One region of the Synechococcus sp. A10-1-5-1 genome, then DNA from elsewhere that is predicted to be linked to it. Evidence: predicted binding sites of a transcription regulator. Region 1 holds the regulator's gene; the other holds the start of a gene.
What was found. Region 1 encodes HrcA, which represses chaperone genes, less so after heat shock. Its sites were predicted from a motif close to TTAGCACTCNNNNNNNNNGAGTGCTAA; they were not measured.

Region 1 (14,587 bases):
CCCGCGCCAACCTGAGCGCGCGCCTGCGGGAGAGCACCGCAGATGTCACTGTCCGTCGGGGCTGCCTGAAGGTCTACCGGGCGTTGACCGAACCGTTGCCGGCCGATTGGGGGCTGGGGGAGACCCGCCCGATCGAGACCCCGATTGGTTTGCGGCCCCACCCCCTGCTGGGGCAGTTGTGGTGCGCGGCCTTGGCCGGTGATGCGTGCGCCCTGGCCTCCCGCAGCGCCTTGACCTTGCTCGAGCGCCAGCCGGGTCGCTGCTTGGTGGAGGTGGAGATCGCCACGGGACGGCCCCACCAGATCAGGATTCACACGGCCGCCATCGGATCTCCTCTGCTGGGGGATCCCCTCTATCTGCCGGGGGGAGAGGCGCGCGCTGAGGTGCTTCCCGGAGCTGGCGGCTACCAGCTCCATGCCCACCGACTCAGTCTGGAGCCGGAGGGGCTTTCCCTCGAGGCGCCCCTGCCCTCAGGCCTTCTCGAAGGCCAGCAGCCGTGAGAAGTAGAAGGGGGCCTTGTTCAGGCTGCGGCGCTTGAGCACGAAGCCTGCCTTTTCAGCGGCCTGGACGATGCCCTTCTCGCGAAGGGTGTAGGCGCGGGTGGTCTTGCTTGGACCGGGGAAGAGCTGGCCGATCTTTTTGAGCACGGCCAGGACCGGGGTGTAGGGAGCGAAGCTGACGATCAGGTGCTTCTCGGCCATGGAGGCGAGGTGGCGAACCATCTCCTCGGCTGGTTCCTGGGGGTAGTGGATGAAGACATCCAGGCAGACCACGGTCTCGTAGCGACCGCTCAGGCTCTCCAGGTCAGAGGCCAGGTAGCTGACGCGGCCAGGGGCGATCCCAGCTTCATTGGCCCGGCGCTCCGCTTCATTGACCATGGCCTCCGAGAGGTCTGAGGCGGCAATGGAGCCGGCCCCCAGTTGGGCCAGGGGCAACGTGAGGCTGCCGACGCCACAGCCGGCATCACAGAAGCTGCGGCCGCCCAGGTTCCCCTGCTCCTGGAGCCAAGCCAGCACGTTGTCGACGGTCTTCTGGTGGCCGATGCGGATGTTCCGCTGCACCTTGTTGACGTCACTGGACTCGCTGTAGATGCGGTTCCAGCGATCGAAACCGGTGGTTTCGAAGTAGCCCTTCACCTCTTGCTTCTCGGCCTGCTTTTCCGCGGCCTTGTCGTTGAGGAGCTGATCGGCGGGCATTCGGCGGAGGGGGGAGATGGGGCGGATCCTATTCAGGCGGCCCGGATCCAGCGCAGGTCGGCACTGGGCCCACTCCAACGCAGGGTTTCGCCGATGGGCAGCCCTTGGAGTTGCTGTTGCACCCGGGTCGCCCCACCCAAGAGGCGCCGGGGCAGGACGGTGGCCGCGGCGATGGCCCGATCCGGCTCACCGCTCCAACGGGCCAGCCGTTTGACCCCCTCGAGCAGCGGCAGGGTGACCCCAGCCAAGGTGCCGTCCTCGAGCCGGCAACTCCCCTGCTCGACGATCAGCGTGCGGTCATCCCAGCGGTGCAGCCCGTCGGCCAGGCCATAGGGGGCTAGGGCATCGCTGACCAGCACCACCTGCTCGGGTGCGAGCCGCTGCAGCAGCACCGCCATGGTCGGATCCACATGGACGCCATCGGCGATTAAGCCGAGGGCGATGTCGCCCCGCCGTACCGCCGCGCCAATGGGTCCAGGACTGCGGTGATGCAGTCCTGCCATTGCGTTGAAGCTGTGGGTCAGCATCCCCACCCCCCGCTCGAAGGCGCGACTGGCCTGCTCCGCCGTGGCCTCGCTGTGCCCCAGGCTGACCAGGATTCCTCGATCGCGCAGGGCGCCGATCACCGCTTCGGCCCCCGGCAATTCCGGCGCCAGGGTCACCAGCGCGATCTCCGCTTCAAAGCCGCCGATACGCTGATTCAAAGCCTCCAGGCTCGGCGAGGCCAGGTGTTCGGCCGGGTGAGCACCGCGTTTGCCATGGGCGAGAAAGGGGCCCTCGAGGTGTGCACCCAACAGGCGGCAGCGGCCGCTCCGGTGTTGGAGGCGCGCTTGGCGCAGCACCTCTAGGGCTTGGCGTAGCGGCGAGAGGGCGCAGGTGACCAGGGTGGGGCTGATCGCCTCGACCCCATCACGCCAGAGCAGCTCCAGTAGCTCCAGCAGTTGGGGGAGATCGCTCGGCTGTAGCTCGGGAAAGGCGAGTCCCAAGCCACCGTTGATTTGCCAGTCGATGCCGGCGGGGCTGAGCCAGTCGCCATGCCAGTTCTCACCCGCGGCGGCACTGCCCTGGGGCATGGGCTGGGTGGTGGCGATTCGCTCGTGGGCCAGCCCGATGCGCCAGAGCCCTGGCTCTCCAGGTAGGCGAACGTGGCTCAGCCAGCGCATTCGATGCGAGAACGGAACCATGTCATCCTCGCTGCGAAAGCCGAAACGTGCCGATGTCTGACGCTGCGCTGGTGGCTGTGGTGATGGGGAGTGACTCCGACCTGCCCACCATGCAGCCCGCCGTCGAGATGCTGAACCGCCTTGGGGTGGCGACCGAGGTCCGGGTGCTTTCGGCCCACCGGACACCCTTGGAGATGGTGGACTTCGCCCAAGCTGCCGCTGGTCGCGGCTTCAAAGTGATCATTGCTGGGGCTGGCGGGGCCGCCCACTTACCCGGCATGGTCGCCTCCCTGACGGTGTTGCCGGTCATCGGCGTCCCGGTCCAGACCAGGGCCCTCTCCGGAGTGGATTCCCTCCACTCGATCGTGCAGATGCCTGCAGGCATTCCGGTCGCCACCGTGGCGATTGGCAATGGGGCCAATGCGGGCCTGCTGGCGGCTCAGATCTTGGCCACGGCCGATGGGGCCCTGTCGGCCCGCTTGGCGGAGTATCGCCAGTCCCTCCATGATCAGGTGGCGGCGAAGGATGCCCGCTTGCTGGAGCTGGGCAGTGCCGCTTACTTGACACAGATGTGATCGGTTGGGGCGATGTTGGGGTGACCCATGCTTGAGCGTCTGGTTCTTCCGCCCTGGTTGCGCCTGAGCCTGGCGCTGCCTCTTTTGGCGTTGAACCTCTGGGTTCTGCGGCAGTTGCTCTTGCCGCTGGCTCCCTTCCCGGCCCTGTTCGTCGGGGCTGCGCTCATCGCCTTTTTGCTGGACCTCCCCACCCGGTGGTTGGCCCGTCGCGGGCTGCCGCGGGGTTTGGCGGTCCTGTTGGTGGTGGGTCTGTCCTTGACCCTGCTGGTCTTGGCCGCCCTCTGGCTGGTCCCGCGGCTGATTGAGCAACTCGGAGAGCTGATCAATGCTTTGCCGTCTTGGTTGGTGGAGGCTGAGGGCCTGCTGGATCGCCTGGAGGTCTGGGCCGCCGATCGGGCACTGCCCACGGAATTCACGGATCTGAGCAGCACCCTCTTTGCCCGGGCCAGTCAGCTGGCGAGCCAACTCAGCCAACGGGCCCTGGGGATCTTGGGCGCCACCGTGGGGCTCACGGTCAACGTCGTGATCGTGGCTGTGTTGGCCCTGTTCCTCTTGCTGGGCGGGGATCCGATCGTGGCGGGATTGGCCCGCTGGCTGCCCGAGGGCACCCGGGAGTTGGTCACCGGCACCTTGAATCGCACCTTCCGGGGTTACTTCGCCGGGCAGGTGTTGTTGGCGTTGATCCTCAGCGCCTTGCAGATCGTGGTCTTCACCCTGCTGGGGATTCCCTATGGGGTGCTCTTCGCCGTGGCGATTGGGTTCACCACCCTCGTGCCCTACGCCAGTGCAGTGACGATTGTCTTGGTCAGCGTGCTGCTGGCCTTGGATGATCCACGCACCGGCCTGGAGGTCTTGGCGGCGGCCATCAGCGTCGGTCAGGTGGTGGATCAGGTGATCCAGCCGCGTTTGATGGGCAGCATCGTTGGCCTCCAGCCCGCCTGGCTGCTGGTTTCACTGCCGATCGGGGCCCGTGTGGGCAGCTTGATGGGCTTTGGCGATCTATTGGGGTTGCTGCTGGCAGTCCCGGTGGCCAGCTGTTTGAAAACCTTTCTGGATGCCTGGGGGCAGCAGCCCGCCCCCGATGGGATCACTGAGGAATCACGCCCGCTTCGCGCAGGTGGTTGATCACCAACTCCACGCAGGCCTCCAGGCTTTGGCTGCCGGTGTCCACCCGCAGTTCAGGCTTCTCGGGGGCTTCGTAGGGGCTTGAGATCCCGGTGAATTCCTTGATCTCGCCAGCACGGGCCTTGGCGTAGAGCCCTTTGGTATCCCGCTCTTCGCAGACGCTCAGGTCAGCGGCGCAGTGGATCTCCACAAAATCGCCGTTCTCCACCAGGGCCCGAGCCCGGTCACGGTCGGCCTTGAAGGGGGAGACAAAGGCGGTCAACACGACCACGCCGGCATCGAGAAACAGCTTGCTCACTTCACCGATGCGGCGGATGTTCTCCTCGCGATCCGCATCGGAGAAGCCCAGGTCCTTGCAAAGCCCGTGGCGGATGTTGTCACCGTCCAGTACGTAGCAGGCCAGGCCGCGTTCAAACAGCGCCTGGTTCACCGCATTGGCGAGGGTGCTTTTGCCGGAGCCACTGAGGCCGGTGAACCAGAGGATGGCGCTGCGATGACCCCGCTGCTCAGCCCGGGCGGCCCGATCGACCGAGGCGTGGTGCCAGGCGATGTTGGTGGAGGCGCCCTTGTTGGTGAGCTCTCCGTAGGTGGGAGATGCGGTCATGGCGGGCCTGGGGAGCGACGTCGGGCCATTCTCCCCGCCAGCGGTTCCAGCTCCTAGCCGCCGGCTTGTTTGGGCCGGTAGCCCGCCTTCTCCAGGGCAGCCAGGGCCGCGGCGACTTGATCGCCCTGCAGTTCGATTACCCCGTCCTTGACGGTCCCGCCGGTGCCTGCGGCCGCCTTGAGCTGTTTCAGCAGGGCTTTGAGATCGCTCTCGGCTGCCTCAACCCCGGTGATGGCGGTCACCATCTTTCCGCCCTTGCCGGCCTTGGTGCGTTGCACCCGCACCCGTTGCTGGGCCTTGGGGCTGGATTCCGCTGGGGCACTACTGGCCCGTTGCAGGCTTTCAGGCCGCGTGAATTCTTGCCAGCCACCCTTCGGCATCGCTTTGGATCTGCGTCGGTTCCAGTTCAGCGCAACGCAGGCCAGTCCTGTCACCACCGCCAGTTCCTAACCTGAGCCGAATCCGCGCGCTCCTGGTGACCAGCACCGCTCCTTCGATGACGTCGGCCCAGGGCGCCCCCGACCCGGCAGAACTGGCACTGGAGTCCAGGCCCAACAGCTTGGGTCGCTATGGCCAGTTCGGTGGTCAGTACGTTCCCGAGACCCTGATTCCCGCCCTGGCGGAACTGGAGCGGGCCGCCGCCGAAGCCTGGAAGGATCCCGCCTTTACCGAGCGGCTCAACCATCTTCTGCGCAACTACGTCGGCCGCCCCAACCCCCTCTATGAAGCGGAGCGGCTGAGCGAGCACTACCGCCGCGCCGACGGGGGCCCTCGCATTTGGTTGAAGCGCGAAGACCTCAACCACACCGGTGCCCACAAGATCAACAACGCCTTGGGGCAGGCGCTGTTGGCGCTGCGGATGGGCAAAAAGCGGATCATTGCTGAAACCGGTGCGGGTCAGCACGGCGTGGCCACCGCCACCGTCTGCGCCCGCTTTGGCCTCGAGTGCGTCGTCTACATGGGCGCCGAGGACATGCGCCGGCAGGCCCTGAATGTCTTCCGTATGCGCTTGCTTGGGGCCACGGTTCAGCCCGTGACCGCTGGCACCGCCACCCTGAAGGACGCCACCAGTGAGGCGATCCGAGATTGGGTCACCAATGTGGAGACGACTCACTACATCCTGGGCTCGGTTGCTGGCCCCCATCCGTTCCCGATGCTGGTGCGTGATTTCCATGCCGTGATCGGAGAGGAAACCAAGCGCCAGTGTCACGAGGCCTTTGGCCGCAACCCCGATGTCCTGGTGGCCTGTGTCGGCGGTGGCTCCAACGCCATGGGCCTGTTCCATTCCTTCGTTCCCGACACCAACGTCCGCCTGATCGGCGTGGAAGCCGCCGGTGATGGCGTCCCGACTGGACGCCATGCCGCCACCATCACCGAAGGCCGTGTTGGCGTGCTGCATGGGGCCATGAGCCTGCTGCTGCAAGACAACGAGGGGCAGGTGCAGGAGGCGCACTCCATCAGCGCCGGTCTGGATTACCCCGGGGTGGGACCCGAGCACAGCTACCTCAAGACCATCGGCCGGGCTGAGTACGGCGCGGTGACGGACGCTGAAGCCCTTGATGCCCTCCAGCTGCTGTGCCAGCTCGAGGGGATCATTCCGGCCTTAGAGACTGCCCACGCCTTCGCTTGGCTCGATAAGCTCTGCCCCACTTTGGCTCCAGGCACCGAGGTCGTCCTCAACCTCTCCGGCCGCGGCGACAAGGATGTCAACACGGTCGCGGATCGCCTGGGAAGTGCCCTCGGCGGCTAGGGCTCAGCTGAGCAGTCGATCGAGGTAACCCGCTACGCCCTCCACCGCTGATCGAGCGGTGGAGTAGGCCATCCGCATCGGACCGATCAGGGCAACGTGGCCGGAGGCGCCGCTGCGGTTGCCGTAGCTGGCTTGCACCACGGCGCAGTGCTGCAGGGCGGGATGGGGATGTTCCGAGCCAATCCAGACACCGCCTTTGTCATGGGCGGCTTCGCTTTGTAGGACTTGTTGGGGCTCCAGCTCCACCAGCTGCAGGAGGGGTTTCAGGCTGGAGCTGCTTTGGAATTCCGGCTGCCCGAGCAGCCCCGCCACCCCGAGGCTGACCGCCCCTTCGTTGCTACCCCCTCTGGCCAGGCTGTGGCTGCTCAGACCTTGCCGCAGTAGTTCTCCGCTGCTGCCCAGTTGGCTAGGGAGCGCCTTCCAATTCAGGCGGCCTGATCCCCCTTGGAGTTGATCGCTGGCCCAGCGCTCCAGGGCTGGGACCTGGGTGCCCAGTTCTTTGGGCATTCGCAGGTTGAGGCAGCTGGCGGCTGCTCCCTTTTCCACCAACAGCACCAGCAGCCGATCGTTGCTGGGGACCAGGCGCACGGTCTCCAGACTTCCGCCCAGCTCCTGGGGCCGGGTAATCAGGCTCATCAAGCCGGTGAGGTCGGCCAGGCGGCGGGCGAGCTGCAGCAGCAGGTCATCGAAGGCCGCCCACTGAAGACTGAGGCCCGTGAGTTCACGGTTGAGTTGACCGGCGGCGGCCCCCGGCGCGGGCAACAGGCAGTCCACGTAGTGGCGATACCCCAGTTGGCTGGGGACGCGGCCGGCGGAGGTGTGGGGTTGGGTGAGCAGTCCGCGCTGCTCCAGCGCGCCCATGGCTGAGCGCACCGTGGCGGGGCTGGCCTTCAGGCCAAAGCGACGCACCAGGGTTTGGCTACCCACGGGCTCCGTGGTGTCGACGTAGTGCTGCACCGTCGCTTGAAGCACCTCCTTTTGCCGGCGGGGCAGGGGCTGCAAAACGGTGCAATCGGGCCTCAGAGCCGATGCTACGGGGCCTAAACGCTGGCGCGGGCTGAATGCAGGAAAAAGCGGCGGTAGTCCGGGTCCTGATCGAGCAGATCCAGGAAACGATCCCGGTCGAGCCGCAGCAGTAGGCCATCCCCGCGGGCGCGGACCGTGACGGCCCTGGGTTGGTCGTCGATTAGGCCCGCGTCGCCGAAGAAATCCCCTTCTTCCACCAGCCCCTGTTTGATCGGAATCCCTCCCCAGAGGTCGTTTTGAAGCACCTCCAAGGTGCCAGCCACCACCACATAGAAGGCATCGGGGGCGTCTCCTTCGCGGAACACCTCCTCGCCGTGGCGGATCCGATCGCTGACGAATTCCGAGGCCAGCCAGACCAGCAACTTGGGGTCGACCCCGTGGAACAAGGGGATGGTGGCCAGGCGCTCGGGTGTGATCCGGACCCGTTGCCCTAGCTCCAGGTTGAAGCCGCTCATCTGGCGGTGCCAGAAGGAGGCATAGAGCCCTCCGGCGGCCAGCAGATCGTTGTGGTGACCCAGCTCCACCACCTGGCCGCGATCGATGACTGCGATCTGATCCATCGCCGCAGCGGCCCGCAGTCGGTGCAGGACGGAGACCACCGTGCGGCCGTCGCTTAGCTTCCGCAGGGTCGTGTTGATTGCTTCTTCAGTGTTGGGGTCGAGGGCGCTGGTGGCCTCATCCAGCAGCAGTAGCCGTGGGTTGCGGACGATCGCCCGGGCGATGGCGATCCGTTGCTTTTGGCCGCCAGAGAGGCGACCGCCGCCGGGCCCGACCGGGGTCTGCAATCCGTCCGGCAGGGTATGGATCAGGTCCCCCAGTTCGGCGGCCATGGCCGCCTCTTGAACCTCCTGATCGGAGGCATCAAGGCGGCCCAGGCGGATGTTGTCGGCGATGGAGAGATCGAAAAGGACCGTCTCCTGGGGCACCAAGGCCACTTCCTCGAGCCACTGGCCCCGGTCGGTGTTGCCAAGAGGAACCCCATCGACCAGCAGGCAACCCTGCTGCGGCTCGATCTGCCGCAGCAGTAGCCGCAGCACGGTGCTTTTCCCCCCTCCGCTGGGGCCGACCAGGGCGAGGGAGCTGTTGGCGGGAATGGTCAGGTTGAGCTGGTTGAGCCCTCCACCGCCTGGGTAGCGGAACTGCACGTGCTCAATCGCCAGTTGCTCCCGCAGGGCAGGCGGGCTCGGCTCCATCCCCCGGGTCACCGCCTGCGACCGCTTCGCTTTGGGCAGCTGCTCCTCGAGCAGATTCAAGGCCGTCGTGGCGGCCTGCAACGGCAGCAGGGAGGCGCCCAATTGCCACATGCCACTGACCATCGCCGTGGCGATCCCCAGGGCGGAGACCAGTTGCCCAACCGTGAGCTGCTGTTCCAGCACCAACCAGGTGCCCAGGGCAAACACGCTCACCAACGTGAGCATGGCGGAGGCGGTCAGGGCGGCCTGTTGGAGGCCTGACATCGCGCCGACCCGCTGGGCCCAGCGCATCAGATTCCGGTTGCGCCGATTGAATTCCGAGCGGGTGGTGCTGCGAAGCCCAAAGAGATCCACTAGCTCTCGGCTGCGTAGGCGCTCGCTGGCGTAGCTGAGCAGTAGGCCCGCTTGCTCGACCCGGGCCTCTTCCCGCCTGGCCAGAGCTGGGGTGAAGGCCACCTGGCTCACCAACAGCAACGGGGTGAGGACCACCGCCACCAGGGCGAGACGCCAATCGCTGGTGAACAGCAGCAGGACGCCGATGAACAGCTGAGCGACCGTCCAGGTGAAGAGGGGCAGCTGCGTGACGACGGCGTTCTCCAACGTTGGGATCTGAAGGGCTAGTAAGCCCTGTTCGCTCCCTTCAGCGCTGCCGTCGCTGGGGTTGGCTTGCTCCAGCAGATGCCCGAAGAGCCGCTGGCGAAAGCCCGTTCCCAGTTGGCTTCCCAGGGCGGCAAACAACTTGATGGACAGACCGTTGCAGGCCACCGCCACCAGGAGCCAAGCGCAGGGCAGCAGCAGGAGCACCGCCACCGGTGGGCCACTGCTGGCTTGATCAATCACCTGGTCGATGACCAGCTGCAGCAGCACTGGGATGCCCACCATCAGCAGCGGGTCTGGCAGGACCGTGAGGATGGCCAGGACCGCCTTCAGCCGTTGGTTGCCGAAGTGGCGCCACAGTCTGAGGGGCAGCAGCAGCGGAAACATCGGCCGGCTCAACCAGCCAACCGATAGCAAGCAGCTGCGGTTTTGACCGCTTAGTAGCGGGGCACGCTGGGGTCGGCCGAGACGCTCCAGGCATCGATGCCGCCCTGCAGGTTCAAGACCTGCTCGTAGCCCTGGGCCTCCATCAGCCAGCAGGCAAATTGCCAGCTGCGAATCCCGGCATGGCAGAGCACGACCACCGGTGAATCCCGGTTGATCAAGCTCGAGATCTGATCGATCCAGGCCTCCGATTGGCTCAAGGGGAGATGGATCACGGGTTGCTGGAGCCGCGCGAGATCCAGCTCCATGGCTTCCCGCACATCCACCAGTTGCAGCGTTTCTCCGGCGTCCAGACGACGCTTGAGTTCTGTGGCGCTAACGCTTGTGGGTCCAGCCATCCAGGCACCCTACCGGCGGTGACGGGGGTGCCAAAGATCGCCTCGATGCATAAAGATGAGGCCAATCCTGTAAGCAACGCATGAAGGCCCGCCCCTTCTTGGCGGCACTGCTGGCGGTGGCGTTGGCGATGCTGAGCTTTGGCTTTGCGGGTTGGTGGTTGCTGCTGCAGCGCAGTCCGCTCGCGTTACAACAGCAGGCCTTGTCCTTGCCGCTGGCGGCGCGCTTTGTCCCCCGTACGGCGCCCTTGAGCCTGCATTGGTTGGTGGGTCCGGATCAGCCCGCCGCCTACGCCCGGGCCGTCGCCCCACCCCGTCAGCGCCGTCAGGCCGCAGCGGCCGCCGATCGCCTGCGCGATGGGGCCTTTGCCGCGGCGGGCCTGGACTACGCCTCGGAGCTGTCCCCTTGGCTTGGGGATGAGAGCAGCTTTGCCTTGCTCACCCCTCCCGGAAGCGGGGAGTCTCCCGGTTGGGTGTTGGCCCTGCGCAGCCGTGACAACGAAGGGGCCCGGCGTTTCCTGCAGCGGTTCTGGCAGACCCGCAGCCTGGCGGGTACCGATCTGCAGATCACCAGCTATCGCGGCATGGGCTTGATCAGCGGCCGCGGGGCGCTGTTGGGGCAGGACCCCCAACCCTTGGCTACGGCACTGATCAATGACGATCTGGTGCTGATCGCCTCAGGTCGCGGTGTGTTGGAGCAGGCCCTCGATGTCTCCCAAATCGATGAACTGAATCAAGCGGCCAGTGCTCCTCTGCAAAAGGCCGTCAAACGGCTGGGAGAGGGTGTGGCTTTGCTGACGGCCCGCCCTGAAGCAATGGAGCAGTGGCTCGGTTTGCCGGTTGGCGCTGATGGGGACCAGTCGGCGGCGGTGGAGTTGGTGCTGGCCCTGGCCCCCCAGGGATCCGGTCTCCAGGTGGATGGCCTGGCCCAGCTGCGGGATGCCCTACCCAGCCTGGGCCCTGTGAACAGTGATCTGCTGCGTCAGGTGCAGGTTGGTGCCGACAGCCTGGCCCTGCTGATAAACCCTGCTGCGTTGCTCGGCGCTGATGCCGCCAATGGCTGGAGCAACCTGCTGGGTCCGGCCCTGAGCCAGGCGCTGAACAAGGAAAACGGTCCCCTGCCGGCCTTGGTGGCCGCGGCGGATTCGGGGCCCCTCCTATGGGCCCACCAGAACGAGGGCTGGTTGCTGGGCACCCGCGCTGATCGTCCTGCTGCGGAAAACCTGCAGCCGGCGCTGGAGGCTGATGGCTACAGCGCTTCCCCGCTAGAGAGCCAGGGGCAAACCCTCCAGGCCTGGACCCGGCTGGAGTCGAAGCCGGTGAAAGGCAATCCCGACCAGCTCCAAGCCCAGTTGGCTGGCGCCCGCGCGAGCCAAGGAGGCATCGCCTGGTGGGGACAAGGTCTGGCGATCCTGAATCAGCAGCATGAAGGGCGTCGTTCCCCCCAGGAGCGCCTTGATCAACTGGAGCTCTTGGGTGCGCCCCAGGCCCCCTTCCAGTGGTCGATGGATGGCCAGGCGGCCCAGGGCTTGCTGAGCCACTGGACGCCCTGGCGTCTGATCGGGACGCTCTCCAGCTCGTCGCTCACCCCGATGGTGGACGGGGCCGCGCTGAGCCTCGAGCCCGATGCCCCCGACCAACGAAGCCTTCGGCTGCGGGCTTTGCTGCAACTGCACTCCTGACCATGGCGAGCCGCAAATGTGAGCTGCTGTTGGTCCGGCACGGCATCGCGGAGGACCGCAGTGAGGGGGTGGATGACGCCCAGCGCAGCCTGACTCCGGAGGGGCGTGAGCGCACGCGCCATCAGGTGGAGCGGTTGCTGGAGTTGGAGTTGCCCTGTGACCTGGTGCTCAGCAGTCCACTGGTGCGGGCCCGCCAGACCGCCGAATTGATCGTCAGCGCCGGGTTGGCGCCTGAATTGGAGCTGGCGGCGGCCTTGGCGCCCCTGGCCGACCCCTTGCCATTACTTGAACGCTGGCTCGGTCCCCTGTCCCCTAGACCCGGTTGGAAACGCTTGGCCCTGGTGGGCCATGAACCCGACCTGAGCACCTTGGCAGCCCTGTTGATTGGCGTGCCCATGGCCCGGGCGCCCCAGGCGATCCGGCTGAAGAAAGCGGGGGCATTGCTGTTGCAGTGGGCCACCGCGCCGGGGGGGGAGTTGCTGGGATCGGCGCGTTTGGAGATGGTCTTGCCGCCGCGGGTGCTGCTTGGTCGCCGACAGTCCCGAAGCGAGGGCGCGCCTTAGGTTGCCGTTGACGCGACCCCGATCCCATGGCTGAGGAGGCAACCCCAACAGCAGCGACTCCGGTGTATCGCCCGGGTCTGGAGGGGGTGCCTGCGACGCAATCGGCGGTGTGCGATATCGACGGCCAGAAGGGACTGCTGACCTATCGCGGTTACCGGGTTGATGAGCTGGCCCGGCAGAGCACGTTCCTTGAGACCACCTATCTGCTGATCTGGGGTGAGCTTCCCGACGCGGAGCAGCTGGCGGCCTTTGAGCAGGAGGTGCAGATGCACCGCCGGGTCAGCTTCCGGATCCGGGACATGATGAAGTGCTTCCCGGCCAGTGGCCATCCGATGGATGCGCTGCAGAGCAGTGCGGCCTCCCTGGGTCTCTTTTATTCGCGCCGCGCCCTCGACAACCCTGAATACATCTATTCAGCGGTGGTGCGCCTGATCGCCAAGATCCCCACGATGGTGGCGGCGTTCCAGTTGATCCGCAAAGGTCAGGATCCGATTCAGCCCCGGGATGACCTGCCCTATGCGGCCAACTTCCTCTACATGCTCACCGAGCGTGAGCCTGACCCCCTGGCGGCGCGCATTTTTGATGCCTGCTTGATACTTCACGCCGAGCACAGCCTCAACGCCAGCACCTTCAGTGCGCGGGTGACGGCCAGCACCCTGACCGACCCCTACGCCGTGGTGGCGTCGGCCGTGGGAACCCTGGCGGGCCCCCTCCATGGCGGTGCCAACGAAGACGTCCTGGCGATGCTCGAAACCATTGGCTCAGCTGACCAGGTGCGGCCCTGGCTGGATCAGGCCATTGCGGAGAAGCGCAAGATCATGGGTTTCGGCCATCGCGAGTACAAGGTCAAGGACCCCCGGGCCGTGATCCTGCAGAAACAGGCGGAGGAGCTCTTCGATCAGTTCGGCCACGATCCCCTTTACGACCTGGCGCGGGAGTTGGAGGCTGTTGCCGCTGAGCGGCTGGGTCCCAAAGGGATCTATCCCAACGTCGACTTCTATTCCGGGCTGGTGTACCGGAAGCTGGGGATCCCCCAGGATCTGTTCACTCCGATCTTCGCGATCGCACGCACCGCAGGTTGGTTGGCCCACTGGAAAGAACAGCTGGGGGCCAACCGCATCTACCGCCCCACACAGATCTACACCGGCTCGACCGGTCGCGATTGGCAGCCGATCGAAGGCCGTTAAGGGCTGCGGCGGCCTAAGTTGCACCCATCAAGAGACCACCCATGGTGATCGCCAATCCCGCTGTCGTGAGTGCCGGCCTCGACCTCGAGGCCAGCTTCACCGACGTCTTGCAGGGCTTCGGCTTGTCGCCGGGGATGGCTCACCTGCTCTGGCTTCCCCTGCCGATGCTGGTGGTCTTGGTGGCCGCCGTCGTGGGCGTTCTGGTGAACGTCTGGCTGGAACGCAAAATTTCAGCGGCCGTCCAGCAGCGCATTGGCCCCGAATATGCCGGTGCCCTGGGCATCCTTCAGCCCCTGGCCGATGGCCTGAAGCTCCTTTTCAAAGAAGACATCATTCCGGCTCGGGCCGATGGCTTGCTCTTCACCTTGGGCCCGGTGCTGGTGCTGGTGCCGGTCATCCTGAGCTGGCTGGTGGTGCCCTTCGGCCAGCACCTGCTGATCAGCAACGTTGGGGTGGGGATCTTCCTCTGGATCTCCCTCAGCAGCATCCAGCCCATCGGTCTGCTGATGGCCGGTTACGCCTCCAACAACAAGTACTCCCTCCTGGGTGGCCTGCGCGCGGCAGCCCAGTCGATCTCCTATGAGATCCCCCTGGCCTTGGCTGTGCTGGCCGTGGTGATGATGAGCAACTCCCTGAGCACCGTTGACATCGTCAACCAGCAGACCGGCGCGGGAATCCTCAGCTGGAATATCTGGCGCCAGCCCGTGGGCTTTGTGATCTTCTGGATCTGCGCCCTGGCGGAGTGTGAGCGCCTTCCCTTCGACTTGCCAGAGGCTGAAGAGGAGTTGGTCGCCGGCTACCAGACGGAGTACGCCGGCATGAAGTTTGCCCTCTTCTACCTGGGCAGCTACATCAACCTGGTGCTCTCCGCCCTGCTGGTGGCGGTGCTCTATCTGGGTGGCTGGGGCTTCCCTCTCCCGGTGGAGTGGGTGGTGAATCTGACCGGCCAACCGATCGATGCTCCCCTGGTGCAGGTGATCACCGCGACGACAGGCATTGTGATGACCGTGCTGAAGGCCTACCTGCTGGTCTTCTTCGCAATCCTGCTGCGCTGGAGCGTTCCCCGGGTGCGCATTGACCAGCTGCTGGACCTCGGTTGGAAGTTCTTGCTGCCGGTCGCCCTGGTCAATTTGCTGGTGACGGCTGG
Region 2 (14,587 bases), 230 kb from region 1:
CGAAGCTGGTCTCGAAGAGTTGCTGGAGGCTTCGCGGATAAATCGGCCAGGTGATCAGGGCCGCGGCGTGTTCCTCAGGGTCCGGGCGGTTCGCGGGATTCACTGGATCAAAGATGAACAGGGCCTCCTCGCCGTAGAGCCGGCGCCGGGCGGGTTCATCGAGGCAGCGGATCGCCAGTTCCTGTTGACCGCGGAAGGGGTCGTGGCGGGTGAGCAGCCGAAAGAGCAGCACGGCCAGGCTGAATTGATCGGTGCTGGCACTGGGCTTGGCTGAGCCCAGCAGCACCTCCGGGGCCATGAAGCCCGGGGTTCCGAGCACGCTGCCGGTGCCCTGGCCGTCGACCGCGACGTTGTCGTTATCGCAGATCAAGATCGCCCCATCACTGGGCCTGAGGAAGAGGTTCCCCAGGGAGATGTCCTTGTAACAGAGCCCCTTGAGGTGGAGTTCGTGGAAGGCCGTGGCCAGGAAGAAGCAGGCCCGCAGGATGTTCTGCAGGCTGATCTCCATCCGTCCGCCGGCGTGGAGATGGGCCCCCTGAAAGCCACTGGGCCGTAGGGGCATCAGGTAGCCGAAACCGGGCTCTTGGCTCCGGAGCAGCGGACGACTCTCCGCAGTGGGCTCCAGCAGGGCCATCGGCCAGAGGAAGTCGCCGTTGGGGGCCCCCAGGCGAATGCTTCGCTGCAGCCGCTGCCGCAACAGCGGGTCGCGGACGACGCAACTGGGGAAATACCACTTCAGGGCGAGCGCCTCAGCGCCGCAGCGCACGGCGTAGACCTGCCCTTGGGTGCCGCCCCCCAGGCAGCGCTCGATCTCCAGGGGCTGCTCCAGGCCATCGAAGGTCAGGCGGGTCCCCAGCGGCAGCAGGGTGTTCATCGGGCCTGGGCTCCGAGGGCCTTGCGGATGCCGTTGCGGTGGGCCAGGGCGGTGCGGCGGTTGGCAAAGCCATGGCGCAGGGCGCGTCCATCGCGAAGCACCACCACCAGGCTGTGGTCCTTGCGGGACCCCAGCAGGATCCAGCCGGCCAGGGCACCGATCTCCAGGGGCCAGAAGACCAGCGGGAAGGGCAGAAGCAACAGGCCCCCAAGGCAGAGCAGCAGCCACCAGCTGAAGACGTGGGGATGGCGGGGCAGGCTCTGCACCCCCGCTGAGAGGATCTCGGCAAGCTCTACCGGCTCCCCATCCACATCGATCCGGCGGGGCGCTGCAGGTTTGGGTTGGGCTGGGGCGGCCGCTGGCTTGGTCGGAGTGGCCGCGATCAGCTCGAACTGCAGCACGGGGCCCTGGAGTCCGAGCCGGATTTCATCACCGTCCTCGAGCTGGCGGCACTGTTGAATCCGTTGCCCTTCGTGGAAGGTCCCGTCGTTGCTTTGCCACTCGCAGACCAACCAGCCCTGGGTTTGCGAGAACCGGACGACGGCGTGGTGATCGGAGACCCCGGTTTGGCTGGCGAGGCAGAGCCGATTGCTCGGCGCCTTGCCGATGGTCAGGGGTTGTTTGGAATCGAGGGGCGCGGCTTTGCTGGGATCGCTCGCGAGCACCAGCCGGGCTTTGGGGGCGCTCATCGCTCCCCTCGCCGGCGGGCCCACCAGATTCTCCAGTCATCGCGGAGGTCGTTCCAGAGGCCGCCATCCCCCTCGCGATAGGGAAGGACGCGCCCGGGGAAGAGGACCGCTTTGCTGGCCAGGGCCAGGGCCACGAGCACCATCAACAGCAGGATCCAGCCGGGGATCGCGCCAACCCAGGTGAAGGCAAAGAAGGCCCGCAGCGCATAGAGGCCGATCGTGATCGCCAACCAGAGGCGAAAGGGCTCCCAGGGGTCCCGTTGACGCTGCACCGAAGGGGGCTGACGTTGGCTGGTCTTAGCCTATGGCCGGACTGCATCACCCGCCTGAGCACCTCCCCTCGCTTGGATCGCCTTGCCTCGCCGGCCGTTCGTGAGGCGTGGGCAGCATTCGCCCGGGCAGCCTTCCGCGGACCTTGGCGCGAGCGTCCCGATGCGGTGCGCCGCACCCTGCCGGCGCTGCTGCAGCACCAGCCGCGCCTCGAGCTCTGGGTGAGGGAGCAGAAGCTCCAGGAGCTCGACCTCGAGACTCAGCGCTATCGCCTCGGCCGTGATCCCTCCTGCGAGCTGCCCCTGTCCGACCCGGCCCTGAGCCGGGTTCACGCGATCCTCGAGAAGGAGCGTCCCAGCGATCGGGACTTTGCCTTGGAGGACTTTGGTTCCTCGAATGGGCTCTTCCACCGGGACCGGCGCATCCGCTGGATTCAGCTGCGCGACGGGGATGTCGTGCAACTGGGCTCACCGCTGAAGGGCCAGGCGCCTGAGCTGCGCTACGTCCACCCCCGCAGCCCTCTGGAACAGGCGGTTCGCCTGCTGGGCATCAGTGCCCTGGCGGGTTCTGCCCTCTTGGTGAGCGGCATGCTCCTGGCGGCCAGCATCGGCGGTGGCTCGAGGATCCGGAGCATTGAAGGCCCGGTCAAGATCTTTGCGGCCAATGGCCAGCAGGTGGACGCGAAGGAAGGCTCCTCCACGGCGCTGCCGTCCTTGCAGTCCTACCCCTTGCATCTGCGCCAGGCCCTGCTGGCTTCAGAGGAGGCGCGGTTTGGCTGGAACAGCGGCATTGATTTGTTCGGCACCCTGCGCTCGGCGGTCCTGGGGAGCGGAGGCGGAAGCGGCCTGACCCAACAGGTGGCCCGCATGGTCTACCCAGAGGTGGGGCGGGATCTGAGCCTCACCCGCAAGCTTCGGGAGTTGTCGGTGGCCTTGCAGCTGGAGGTGGGCTTCAGCAAAAACCAGATCCTCAAGCTCTATCTCGATCGCGCCTATCTGGGCCTGGGGACCGAGGGGTTTGAGCAGGCCGCTCAGCTCTATTTCCGCCAGTCCGCCAGCGATCTGGACGTCGGACAGTCGGCCTTTTTGGTCGGACTGCTCCCCAGCCCCAACGGCTACAGCCCCTGCAATCTCAAGGATCCCGGGGCGGGCCTCGAGCGCCGCAACCTGGTGCTGAAGCTGATGCATGAGCAGGGGTGGCTGAGCGATCAGGGCCTGGTCGATGCCCAGCGGCGGCCCCTGAACATCGACCCTTCGGCTTGCCGAGAGTCGAGCTTTAGCAGCTATCCCTTCTTCAGTGACTACGTGATCGGGGAGCTCGAGGGCACCCGCTTTGGCCTGAATCTCAGGGGTTCGGATGCGGCAGGGAATTACGCCGTGGAGAGCACGATCAACCCCAAACTCCAGCAGTTGGCGCAGGAGCAGCTCAGGCGTTTCCTGGAAGGACCGGCAGCTTCGGCGGGCTTGACCCAGGGAGCCCTGATCAGCCTGAACACCGAGACGGGCGACATCCTGGCCTACGTCGGCGGCGGGGACTACAGCCGCTCGAGTTTTGACCGGGTGCAGGCCCTGCGCCAGCCCGGTTCGACCTTCAAGCTCTTTCCCTTCCTGGCCGCCCTCGCGGCGGGCGTCTCCCCGTCGGCGTCCATCTCCTGTGCCCCCCTGGACTATGTCGGGGGCTGCCGCCAACGGACGGGGGCCATGAGCGTGGCGGCGGGGCTGGCCGGCTCGGAGAACGTGGTGGCCTTGCGCCTGGCGGAGCGGGCAGGGTTCTCCCAGGTGCTCAAACTGGCGCGCCGGCTGGGCATTACGACGCCGCTGGACGCCGACTACAACACCATGCTGGGCGGCCGCGAGACCTACCTCTATGAGATGGCCCGGGCCTACGCCGTGGTGGCCAACGGCGGCCGCTCGGTGCCGGTGCACGGGGTTAGCCGCATCTACGACCTCGGGATTTGCCGTTCGATCAAGAGCCTGGATCGTTGCCCGGCCCGGGGTGTGACGACCCCGATTGGGGAGCGATCCCGCCAGCTGCTCCGGCCGGAGGTGGCCGCGGCGATGGACCAACTGCTGGCTGGGGTCGTCCAGGGGGGCACCGGCCGTGCGGCCGGTGTGATCCCGGACGCCCGTGGCAAGACCGGCACCACCAACAACGGCGTGGATGCCCTGTTCATTGGCTACTCCCCCTCGCTGAAGTTGCTGACGGCGATCTGGATGGGGAACGACGACAACCGTCCCGCCTCCGGAGCGAGCGGTGGTTTGGTGGCGGACCTCTGGGGTCGCTACATGCAAGGTGCCGCTAGAGCCATTCCTGCAGCCGGCTGATCAGGGCCCAGAGCAGGCCCAGGATCAGTCCCCAGCTGCAGCTGGAGGCCAATAACCGTTGAAGGGCCGTGCTGTCTTCACCGGATTGTTGGCGGGGCAGTTGCCATCCCAGTTGCAGGGCACCCACGAGCAGCAGTAGCACCCAGGCCGGAATACTCAAGCCCAGGGGGCGAAAGACCAACAGCTTCCAGTGCAGCAGGCTGGAGCCGGCCGCCAGACCAATCAGGGCACAGACCGCACCTGAAGATCCGCTCCAGGTGCGTTGGATGGTCCAGCGTTCGGCGCAGATCGCGGCCAGGGTCAGGCAGGCCAGGGCCGTGAGGCTGTAGCGCAGGATCACCTGACCTAAGGGCAGGGGCGAGTTCCCCAGAACGATCAGCAGCACGGTCAGATTCACCGCGGCCTCCACGCCGTTGCCATGCACCCAAGGAGCACTGATCCAGCGCCAGACCTCCCTTGGCCTCGTGGCTTGCTCGCTGCTGAGACTCCAGCGATGTCTCAAGGGTTGGCGCCAGGGCCCGATGCTCAGGCTGGCAAGGCCGAGTACCAGGACCATGCCCCCGCTCCAGCCCCAGCCATCGAAGATCAGCCGGTCCAGTTCTTGCCCAAACCAGCTCAGCACCAGCGCGCCGCAGGCTGAGAGGACCAGCCCTGGAGCGAGGGGTTCGAGCCGGCGCAGGGTGGGCCTGAGCTTGCCCTCAACCGCTTGAGGTTTCGGCGCTGACGGTGGTGAGGAGGGTGCGCTTGGCGGTGGAGCTTGGCCACAGGCCGCGTTGAGCAGATCCTCCAGCTCGGCCTGGACTTCCGGTGAGTAGGTCTGCCGAATGTGTGCTACCAAGCTTGCTCGGGCACTGGCTTGGCTGGCGCCTTCCCCATGGAGCAGTTGCAGCAGCAGGGGTTGGTTGGCGAGGTCCCGGATCGGCCCCTTAAGGCCGTCCTCAGCACCCAGGGCATCGATGAGGCGGTTGGCGATTGCCCGCCCGCTCTTCAACGCCTCAGGGTTCTGGATCAGCCATTGGCGCAGCTGCCTGCCGAGAGTTGTGCCGAGGCCCATGGCTTGGGATCTGTGGGCTGAGCATAAAAAAGCGCCCCCGAGGGGGCGCTTGAGCACTGAACACGCGTCTGAGCTCAGTTGTTGATCGTTGCAGCTTGAACCCGAGCGCGGGCTCGGGAGAGGGCCTGTTGGGCCTTCAGCTTTTCAGTGCTTGCGGCTTGACCTTCGAACTTGGTCGCGGCGGCGGTGGCCGCTTCCAGTTCTTTGTTGGCTTCATCAGCATTGATGGAGCTGCCGAGTTCAGCGGTGTTCACCAGAACGGTGACTTCATCCGCTTCGATCTCAGCAAAACCACCTTGGAGAGCAATGGCTTTCCAGTCGTTGTTCTCGCGAACCCGAAGCACCCCGTAGTCGAGGGCGGTGAGCAGGGAGACGTGACCGGGAAGAATGCCCAGTTGGCCTGTGGTGGAAGGAAGGATGACTTCGTCGGCGGGGCCGTCGAAGACGCTCTGGTCTGGGGCCAGAACGCGGAGGGTGAGAGACATCAGCTAACGCTCCGGATCAACCTTTGGCGTCGGCTTGGATCTTGGCAGCCTTTGCCTTCACTTCGTCGATGTTGCCCACCAGATAGAAGGCAGCCTCGGGGAGGTGGTCCAGTTCACCAGAGAGCACCATGTTGAAGCCCTTGATGGTGTCCTCAAGCTTCACGTACTTGCCGGGCATGCCGGTGAAGATCTCAGCCACGAAGAAGGGCTGGGAGAGGAACTTCTCGATCTTGCGGGCGCGGTCCACGGTGCGACGGTCGTCTTCGGACAGTTCGTCCAGACCGAGAATCGCGATGATGTCCTGGAGCTCCTTGTAGCGCTGCAGGGTGGACTGCACAGCGCGGGCGGTGCGGTAGTGCTCATCGCCCACAACGGCGGGCTGGAGCATGGTGCTGGTGGAATCAAGGGGATCCACAGCGGGGTAAATGCCCTTGGAGGCCAGACCGCGGCTGAGCACGGTGGTGGCGTCCAGGTGGGCGAAGGTGGTTGCCGGTGCGGGGTCGGTCAGGTCGTCCGCAGGGACGTACACAGCCTGAATCGAGGTGATCGAGCCTTCCAGGGTCGAGGTGATGCGCTCCTGGAGAGCACCCACGTCGGTACCGAGGGTGGGCTGGTAGCCCACAGCCGAAGGCATGCGGCCCAGCAGAGCTGAGACCTCAGAACCGGCCTGCACGAAGCGGAAAATGTTGTCGACGAACAGCAGCACGTCCTGCTTGTTCACATCGCGGAAGTGCTCAGCCATGGTCAGAGCCGAGAGACCCACGCGCATGCGGGCGCCGGGGGGCTCGTTCATCTGGCCGTAGCAAAGGGCCACCTTCGACTTGGACAGGTCATCGGGGTTGATCACGCCCGATTCCTTGAATTCCTCGTAGAGGTCGTTGCCTTCACGGGTGCGCTCGCCCACGCCAGCGAACACCGAGACACCGCCGTGCTCTTTGGCGATGTTGTTGATCAGCTCCTGGATCAGCACGGTTTTGCCCACGCCGGCACCACCGAACAGGCCGATCTTGCCGCCCTGGCGATAGGGAGCCAGCAGGTCGATCACCTTGATGCCGGTCTCGAACACCTGGGGCTTGGTTTCGAGGTCGGTCAGCTTGGGAGCTTCGCGGTGGATGGGGGCGGTGGCGGTGGTGTTCACCGGACCCTGTTCGTCAACGGGCTCGCCGAGCACGTTGAAGATGCGGCCCAGGGTGGCTTCACCCACAGGCACGGAGATGGAGGCGCCGGTGTCGATGGCGTCCATGCCACGCACCAGACCGTCGGTGCCGCTCATGGCCACGGCACGCACGCGGTGGTCGCCGAGCAGCTGTTGAACCTCTGCGGTCAGAGCAACGTCTTGACCAGCAGAATTTTTGCCCTCAATGCGGAGAGCGTTGTAGATCTTTGGCAGCTTGCCGGCCGGAAATTCAACGTCGATCACCGGTCCGATCACCTGCCGGACGATGCCTTTGGTGCCGGTGGCAGTAGCAGCAGCCATTTAAAGGAGAAGTCGCAGGACGCGCAGCGGGATCATTCCCGCCTGAAGCGGCGCAAACATACCACCGCGACCCCGGGCCCCGTCACCCCCCCCGTCGCGCTGTTCGGTCACCCGCCCCACGAGATGGTTGTGAACTCGTGAAGCGAGCCCATAACTTGGCACTCAAGGGATGTGAGTGCTAACTCGCGTTCCCAGGCGTGAACACGCCGCGACCCTGGCAGCGTCTCTGGCGCCATGCCAATGGTTTCGCCACCCAACTCGAATTCCATCCATGGCTGCTGTTTCCCTCAGCGTTTCCACCGTCAAGCCCCTCGGCGACCGCATCTTTATCAAGGTCTCCGAGTCCGAAGAGAAGACCGCCGGCGGCATCCTTCTGCCTGACTCCGCCAAAGAAAAGCCCCAGGTGGGCGAAGTGGTGCAGGTGGGCCCCGGCAAGCGCAACGACGATGGTTCCCGTCAGGCTCCTGAAGTGAGCATTGGCGACAAGGTCCTCTACAGCAAGTACGCCGGCACCGACATCAAGCTCGGCAGCGACGAGTACGTGCTCCTGTCTGAGAAGGACATCCTGGCTGTCGTCAGCTGAGTCCGAACACTTTTCCCTAACCCCACTTTCCGCGAGAACCGCCTCCCATGGCTAAGCGCATTATTTACAACGAGCAGGCTCGCCGCGCTCTGGAAAAAGGCATCGACATCCTGGCTGAGTCCGTTGCCGTGACCCTGGGCCCCAAGGGCCGCAACGTCGTCCTCGAGAAGAAGTTCGGCGCTCCTCAGATCATCAATGACGGTGTCACCATCGCCAAAGAGATCGAGCTCGAGGACCACATCGAGAACACCGGTGTTGCCCTGATTCGTCAGGCCGCCTCCAAGACCAACGATGCCGCCGGTGACGGCACCACCACCGCGACCGTCCTGGCCCACGCCATGGTCAAGTCCGGTCTGCGCAACGTCGCTGCTGGCGCCAACGCCATCACCCTGAAGAAGGGCATCGACAAGGCCGCTGAATTCCTGGTCGAGAAGATCAAGGAGAACGCCAAGCCCATCAGCGACTCCAACGCCATCGCCCAGGTCGGCACCATCTCCGCTGGCAACGACGAGGAAGTCGGCCGGATGATCGCCGATGCCATGGACAAGGTTGGCAAAGAGGGTGTGATCTCCCTCGAGGAAGGCAAGTCGATGACCACCGAGCTGGAGGTCACCGAGGGCATGCGCTTTGACAAGGGCTACATCTCCCCTTACTTCGCCACCGACACCGAGCGGATGGAAGCGGTTCTGGAAGAGCCCTACATCCTGCTGACCGACAAGAAGATCGGTCTGGTCCAGGATCTGGTGCCCGTGCTCGAGCAGATCGCCCGCACCGGCAAGCCTCTGCTGATCATTGCTGAGGACATCGAGAAGGAAGCCCTGGCCACCCTCGTGGTGAACCGTCTGCGTGGCGTCCTGAACGTGGCCGCTGTGAAGGCCCCTGGCTTCGGCGATCGCCGTAAGGCCATGCTCGAGGACATCGCTGTCCTGACCAACGGTCAGCTGATCACCGAGGACGCCGGCCTCAAGCTGGAGAACACCAAGCTGGAGATGCTGGGCACCGCCCGCCGCATCACCATCAACAAGGACACCACCACCATCGTCGCCGAAGGCAACGAGGTGGCCGTGAAGGCCCGCTGCGAGCAGATCCGCAAGCAGATGGACGAAACGGACTCCACCTACGACAAGGAGAAGCTGCAGGAGCGTCTGGCCAAGCTCAGCGGCGGTGTGGCCGTGGTCAAGGTGGGTGCCGCCACCGAGACCGAGATGAAGGACAAGAAGCTGCGCCTGGAAGACGCCATCAACGCCACCAAGGCGGCCGTTGAAGAGGGCATCGTTCCTGGCGGTGGCACCACCCTGGCCCACCTGGCTCCTGCCCTCGATCAGTGGGCTGCCTCCAACCTCTCCGGCGAAGAGCTGATCGGCGCCACCATCGTGGCTTCCGCTCTCACGGCTCCCCTCAAGCGCATCGCTGAGAACGCTGGTGTGAACGGCTCCGTGGTGGCCGAGCACGTCAAGAACAAGCCCTTCAATGAGGGCTACAACGCCGCCACCGGCGAGTACGTGGACATGCTGGCTGCCGGCATTGTCGATCCCGCCAAGGTGACCCGCTCCGGTCTTCAGAACGCTGCCTCGATCGCAGGCATGGTTCTGACCACCGAGTGCATCGTGGCTGACATGCCCGAGAAGAAGGAAGCAGCTCCTGCCGGCGGCGGCATGGGCGGCGGCGACTTCGACTACTGATCGCCTGTCGGGGAGAGACTGACCTTCTCCCCTCCAACTCTTCAGTTATCGCAACGCATGTGGGGCACATCCGTGCCCCTTTTTTGTGCCGGTCGAGCGGTGCTGATCCGAGGCAACCCAGCTCTTCTGTATAGATACTGCAATGCAGATCTATGCAGGAGGGCTGTTTTCTGTTTGCGGGGGGGGCGACGCGTCGAAGGTGGAACACTCCGCCGCTGAACCGGGAAATAGATCCAAGAGGAGAGGCGTATTGTTCTTGCTATATGAATCTTGGTTGTGTCGCGTCCTGGTGCCTTCGCTGCGAACTTCAGGCCTGACGTCTTGGATCGCTTTAGGGATCTCTGCCGGCGTCAGGGCAAGCAGTACACGAAGGTTCTCGAGCGTCTTGCTCAGGTGTATCTGGAGACCGAAGGTGCCGTGCTGGATGGAGCGGCCTCTGCTGGGCTGGCGGATCCCGACAAGAAGAAGCGGCTGGTCCAAGTGGAATCACTCCAGAACAAGCTTCTGGAAGATCTCTTGAAGCGTGTGGAGGTCCTGGAGAAGCAGAAGGTGAAAACCGACTATGAGATTGAGCGTGTTCAAAAGAGCGTTGCGTTTCTGCGCTCCGGTCTTCAAGAACCTGGTTCCAAGGGCTGAACGGTTAAGGACTCGTTGTGCCTCGTGTTCGAATGAAAGTCTGAGTTCCCTGGTCCTTCATGCTCGCTTTTCGTCGCTGGTTGCGTGAATTCACGGAGTTCTTCTTTCAGAAGGGCAATGCCCTGAATCTGGCCATCGCGGTGGTTGTGGGCACGCAGTTTCAGCAGATCGTCGATGCGCTCACGAAAGATCTCTTGATGCCCTTGGTGAATCCATTGATTCGCAATGGCGGCTGGGAGAAATGGGTCATCCCCTATGCGGGGGGACAGCTCCTGATTGGTCAGGCGCTGAATGTTCTGCTCAATTCCCTGATTGTGGGATGGGTCCTGTTCTTCATTGTCAAAGCGATCAACCGCTCCCAGCGCGTCGCTACGGCAGGAGTGGATCGCCTGCGCGCTCAGCAAGGCGATGGGAAGGAGGTCTGAGCAGAGGGCGGCGGCGGCCGCTTTGGGATCCTCTGACAATGTTCATGGTGAATAGTTTGTGTCCCGGCCTGTCTGAAACGGTATCGGTCATCACCGAATGAGTTCGCGTGCCGTTTCTTTCGCGACAGCGCAGATTGCTGATCGCTGCCCTCACTGTCCCTGCGCTTCAGTTGCTGGCGGGTGCCTTTCTTCCGGCTCAGGCTGCGGAGGCGGCGCTCTCTAGTTCCGATAACACCCTGCTGCTGATCTCAGCGGCGATGGTCCTGTTGATGACCCCTGGCCTGGCCTTCTTTTATGGCGGCTTTGTCAAGGGGCGCAATGTCCTCAACACGATGGCGATGAGCTTCGTGATGATGGGCATCGCCACCTTGGTCTGGGCCAGCTTTGGCTTCAGCCTGGCTTTCGCCGATGGTGGGGTGGCCCAGGCAGTGGTGGGTAACCCCTTCACCTTTGCTCTTCTGGAGCGTCTTCCTGAGGTCTGGGACGGTTTGGCTGTTCCCGGTCTGACCTTTGCCCTGTTCCAGGGGATGTTCGCGATCATCACGCCGGCCCTGATCTCCGGCGCCCTGGTGGAGCGCATCAGCTTCCGCTTCTGGTGTCTCTTCACGCCGATCTGGCTGCTGCTGGTGTATTCCCCTCTGGCCCACATGGTCTGGGGCGGCGGCTTCCTGGGCAAAGACCTGGACTTCGCGGGTGGCACGGTCGTGCACATCAGCTCCGGTGTCTCGGCTTTGGTGCTGGCGGGGTTGATCGGTGCTCGCCGCCAGTGGCCCAAAGCGATTCGCCCTCCCCATGACGTGACCCAGATCCTGCTGGGCACCGGACTTCTCTGGTTTGGTTGGTTCGGCTTCAACGGCGGCAGCCAGCTGGCTGTCGGCGGTGCGGAGATTCCATTCACCACGACCCATGTGGCCGCCGCTGCTGGTTTGGTGGCCTGGTCCCTGGTGGAAACCTGGCGCGATGGCAAGCCCACCGCCGTGGGACTGGCCACCGGTGCTGTGGCTGGTCTGGTGGGTGTGACCCCCGCCGCTGGTTTTGTGACCATTGGCTCGGCCATGGCGATCGGTGCGATCACCGCGGTCCTCTGCGCGGCCTCGGTGCAGCTCAAGGTGAAGCTGCGCTTTGACGATTCTCTCGACACCTACGCGGTCCACGGCGTGGGCGGCACCGCCGGTGCTCTGCTCACGGGTGTCTTCGCCAACGCGGAGCTGATCTCTTCCCATCCTGCCGGGCAGGTCTTGGCCGAACAGGGCCGTGGAGCCCTGGTGCTTGGCCAGCTCCAGGCGGTGCTGGTGGCCTATGGCCTGGCGGCCATCGGCACCCTGCTCATTGCTGGAGTTCTGCGTGGCCTCGGTGTTCAATTCCGGGTGAGCGAAACCGCCGAGAACCTCGGCGTTGACGTCGCTGAACACGGCGAAGAGGCCTACGCCGAGCGGGTTGGTTCCCCTCAGCTGTTCTGAACGAAGAACCAACAAGCAAGCCCGGGGTGCAGTGCAGCCCGGGCTTCTTGCTGTCTGGGTTTAGGCGTTGGCCTTAAAGCTCAGTGCCACGCCGTTGTTGCAGTAGCGCTTGCCGGTGGGGCGAGGGCCGTCATTGAAGACGTGGCCTTGATGGCCGCCGCAGCGCTGGCAGTGGTATTCCGTGCGGGGCACGATCAACTTGAAATCGACGCTGGTGCCGATGGCATTGGCCAGCGGCTCCCAGAAGCTGGGCCAGCCGGTGCCGCTGTCGTATTTCGCCTTGGAGCTGAACAGCGGAAGATCGCAGCCGGCGCAGTGGAACACGCCGGCGCGTTTTTCATCGTTCAGGGGGCTGGAGAAAGGGCGCTCGGTGCCCTCTTGTCGCAAGACCTGATAGGCCGCTGGCGACAGGCGTTGTTTCCACTGGGCGTCGCTGAGTTGCCACTGCGGATCACCGGCTTTGGCGGCCGCTTCCGCTGGTTTGCCGCCCACCAGAAGGGCCAAGGAGGCGAGCAGTCCCCGTCGTGTCATGGATTTAGAGGCCTTTGAACCAGCCGGCACTGAGGGCCGTGGCCAGTCCCATGAAGATCGCCAGCAGGGTCCAGGTGATGCGATTCAGGGTTGCCTCAGCGCTGCGCGCGCTGCTGAACATGGAACTGCCGCTCGAGGCCAGTCCCCCCATGCCATCACCCTTGGGGCTGTGAAGGAGCACGGTGATGACCAGCAGTGCACCACTGCTGAGCCAGATCCAGGTGAGGGAGGTTTGAATCATCGATGCAGCCTAGGCAGTGACTAGACGCCGAGGGTCTGAGGGATGCGGCTGGGCTGAGATGGGCTACCCAGGGGTGTGATCAAGGAGGTGCCAGTCATCCGGCTTGGCTGCTCCAACCCCAGGATCTCCAACAGGGTCGGGGCCACATCGGCCAGTCCACCGCCACTGCGCAGTTCCACGGCGGTGCCATGGCCAGGGATCTTGCGCTTTTCACCCTCCACCAAGATCACCGGCACGGGGTTGGTGGTGTGGGCGGTCCAGGGCAGGCCATCGGGGCCTTCCATCAGCTCGGCATTGCCGTGGTCCGCGGTGACGATCAGGGTGCCGCCCATGCGGTTGGTGGCCTCCAGCAGGCGGCCGACGCTCTGGTCGACGGCACCGATGGCTTCCACGGTGGCCTCCATCGCGCCGGTGTGGCCGACCATGTCGGGGTTGGCATAGTTGATCACCACCAGGGAATAGATCCCCTTGTTGATGGCGGAGATGCAGTTGTCGGTCAGCTGTTCCGCTGACATCGCCGGGGCCTGGTCGTAGGTGGCGACCCGCGGCGAGGGGACCAGGTGGCGGTCTTCTCCGGGGTAGGGCTGCTCGATGCCACCGTTCATGAAATAGGTGACGTGGGGATATTTCTCGGTTTCGGCGGTCCGGAACTGACGCAGGCCGGCCTCCGAGACCACCTGACCCAGCAGTCCATCAAGGGACTCGGGTGGGAAGGCCACGCTCACCGGTAGTCCCGCTTCGTACTGGGTGAAGGTGACGACGTTGAGGTCGGGAATGAAGGTCCGCTCAAACCCATCGAAGTCATCGAGCACCAGGGCTTTGACCAACTGGCGGACCCGGTCGGGGCGAAAATTGAACACCACCAGGCCGTCCCCGGACTGGATCGCTCCCTGGGCTAGGCGGGTGGGTTCGAGGAATTCGTCGTAGATCTCATCGCCGTAGGACGCGCGGAGCACCTCCTGGGGCGATTGCTCGGTGATCTCAGTGTCTTCGGTGAGCAGGCGGTAGGCCTTTTCAGTTCGCTCCCAACGGCTGTCACGGTCCATGGCCCAATAACGCCCGCAGAGGGTGCTGATCCGGCCAATACCCGCTTTTTCGATCTGGGCTTCGATCGTGTTGAGGAACGGCTCAGCGCTCTGGGGAGGCGTGTCGCGGCCATCGGTGATGGCGTGAATGCAGACCTCCTTGAGGCCGCGGGCTTTGGCCCATTGCAGCAGGCCGCCCAGGTGATCGATGTGGCTGTGGACCCCGCCGTCGGAACACAGTCCGATCAGGTGCAGTGTCTTGCCGCTGCTCCGTAGCTGATAGGCCAGGGCATTGAGTTCAGCATTCTCAGCGATGCTGCCGTCGCGAACGGCCTGGCTAATGCGGACCAACTCCTGGCGAATAATCCGTCCGGCCCCAATGGTCAGGTGTCCGACTTCCGAATTCCCCATCTGCTCGTCCGGCAGGCCGACTTCGGCGCCGCTGGCTTCGATCAGGGTGTGGGGATAGGCATGCCAGAGGGCATCCATGACCGGCGTTTGCGCAGCCCGGATAGCGTTATGGATGTCGTCGTGGCGGTAGCCCCATCCGTCCAGGATGCACAGCACAACCGGGGCAATCGCACCCTTCTGGGAGGAACCTGAAGGACCGGCGCCTGGTGACGCCGCTTTGTGCGAGCCCGATTCGGTGGACGGTATGACTGTCACCCGATAAAACCCCGCCTTTCCCTGCACGACCAGATAGATCCAACCTACCTCTTGCCTTGCGCTGAGCCAGTCCCCAGCATGGTTGCGTCAGCTTTTGGCTACACCAGGGGTTGTCCATACCGTCGCTCGCCCCTCTCAATCCCATGGCAGTCGATCGCGTTGAAA

Region 2: groES (co-chaperone GroES) is a predicted target of HrcA. The motif match lies at 7,329-7,355, and genes of this name have one in related genera.

The regions. Positions count from the first base shown of each region.
Region 1 is NZ_CP096032.1:1,818,889-1,833,475, forward strand. Features, by position in the region: gene MY494_RS09750 (RluA family pseudouridine synthase) at 1-500, shown strand, start outside; gene bchM (magnesium protoporphyrin IX methyltransferase) at 471-1,196, opposite strand; gene MY494_RS09760 (N-acetylglucosamine-6-phosphate deacetylase) at 1,229-2,359, opposite strand; gene purE (5-(carboxyamino)imidazole ribonucleotide mutase) at 2,413-2,934, shown strand; gene MY494_RS09770 (AI-2E family transporter) at 2,962-4,059, shown strand; gene cysC (adenylyl-sulfate kinase) at 4,022-4,663, opposite strand; gene MY494_RS09780 (translation initiation factor) at 4,717-5,043, opposite strand; gene trpB (tryptophan synthase subunit beta) at 5,139-6,413, shown strand; gene MY494_RS09790 (heat-inducible transcriptional repressor HrcA) at 6,417-7,415, opposite strand; gene MY494_RS09795 (ATP-binding cassette domain-containing protein) at 7,454-9,616, opposite strand; gene MY494_RS09800 (rhodanese-like domain-containing protein) at 9,667-10,011, opposite strand; gene MY494_RS09805 (DUF3352 domain-containing protein) at 10,092-11,690, shown strand; gene sixA (phosphohistidine phosphatase SixA) at 11,693-12,253, shown strand; gene MY494_RS09815 (citrate synthase) at 12,280-13,440, shown strand; gene nuoH (NADH-quinone oxidoreductase subunit NuoH) at 13,506-14,587, shown strand, end outside.
Region 2 is NZ_CP096032.1:2,047,314-2,061,900, forward strand. Features, by position in the region: gene MY494_RS10950 (protein kinase) at 1-874, opposite strand, end outside; gene MY494_RS10955 (FHA domain-containing protein) at 871-1,563, opposite strand; gene MY494_RS10960 (hypothetical protein) at 1,560-1,835, opposite strand; gene MY494_RS10965 (transglycosylase domain-containing protein) at 1,851-4,157, shown strand; gene MY494_RS10970 (rhomboid family intramembrane serine protease) at 4,132-5,211, opposite strand; gene atpC (ATP synthase F1 subunit epsilon) at 5,286-5,696, opposite strand; gene atpD (F0F1 ATP synthase subunit beta) at 5,713-7,173, opposite strand; gene groES (co-chaperone GroES) at 7,445-7,756, shown strand; gene groL (chaperonin GroEL) at 7,804-9,438, shown strand; gene MY494_RS10995 (hypothetical protein) at 9,715-10,074, shown strand; gene MY494_RS11000 (MscL family protein) at 10,134-10,499, shown strand; gene MY494_RS11005 (ammonium transporter) at 10,634-11,959, shown strand; gene msrB (peptide-methionine (R)-S-oxide reductase MsrB) at 12,020-12,490, opposite strand; gene secG (preprotein translocase subunit SecG) at 12,495-12,731, opposite strand; gene gpmI (2,3-bisphosphoglycerate-independent phosphoglycerate mutase) at 12,752-14,323, opposite strand; gene pyrR (bifunctional pyr operon transcriptional regulator/uracil phosphoribosyltransferase PyrR) at 14,566-14,587, shown strand, end outside.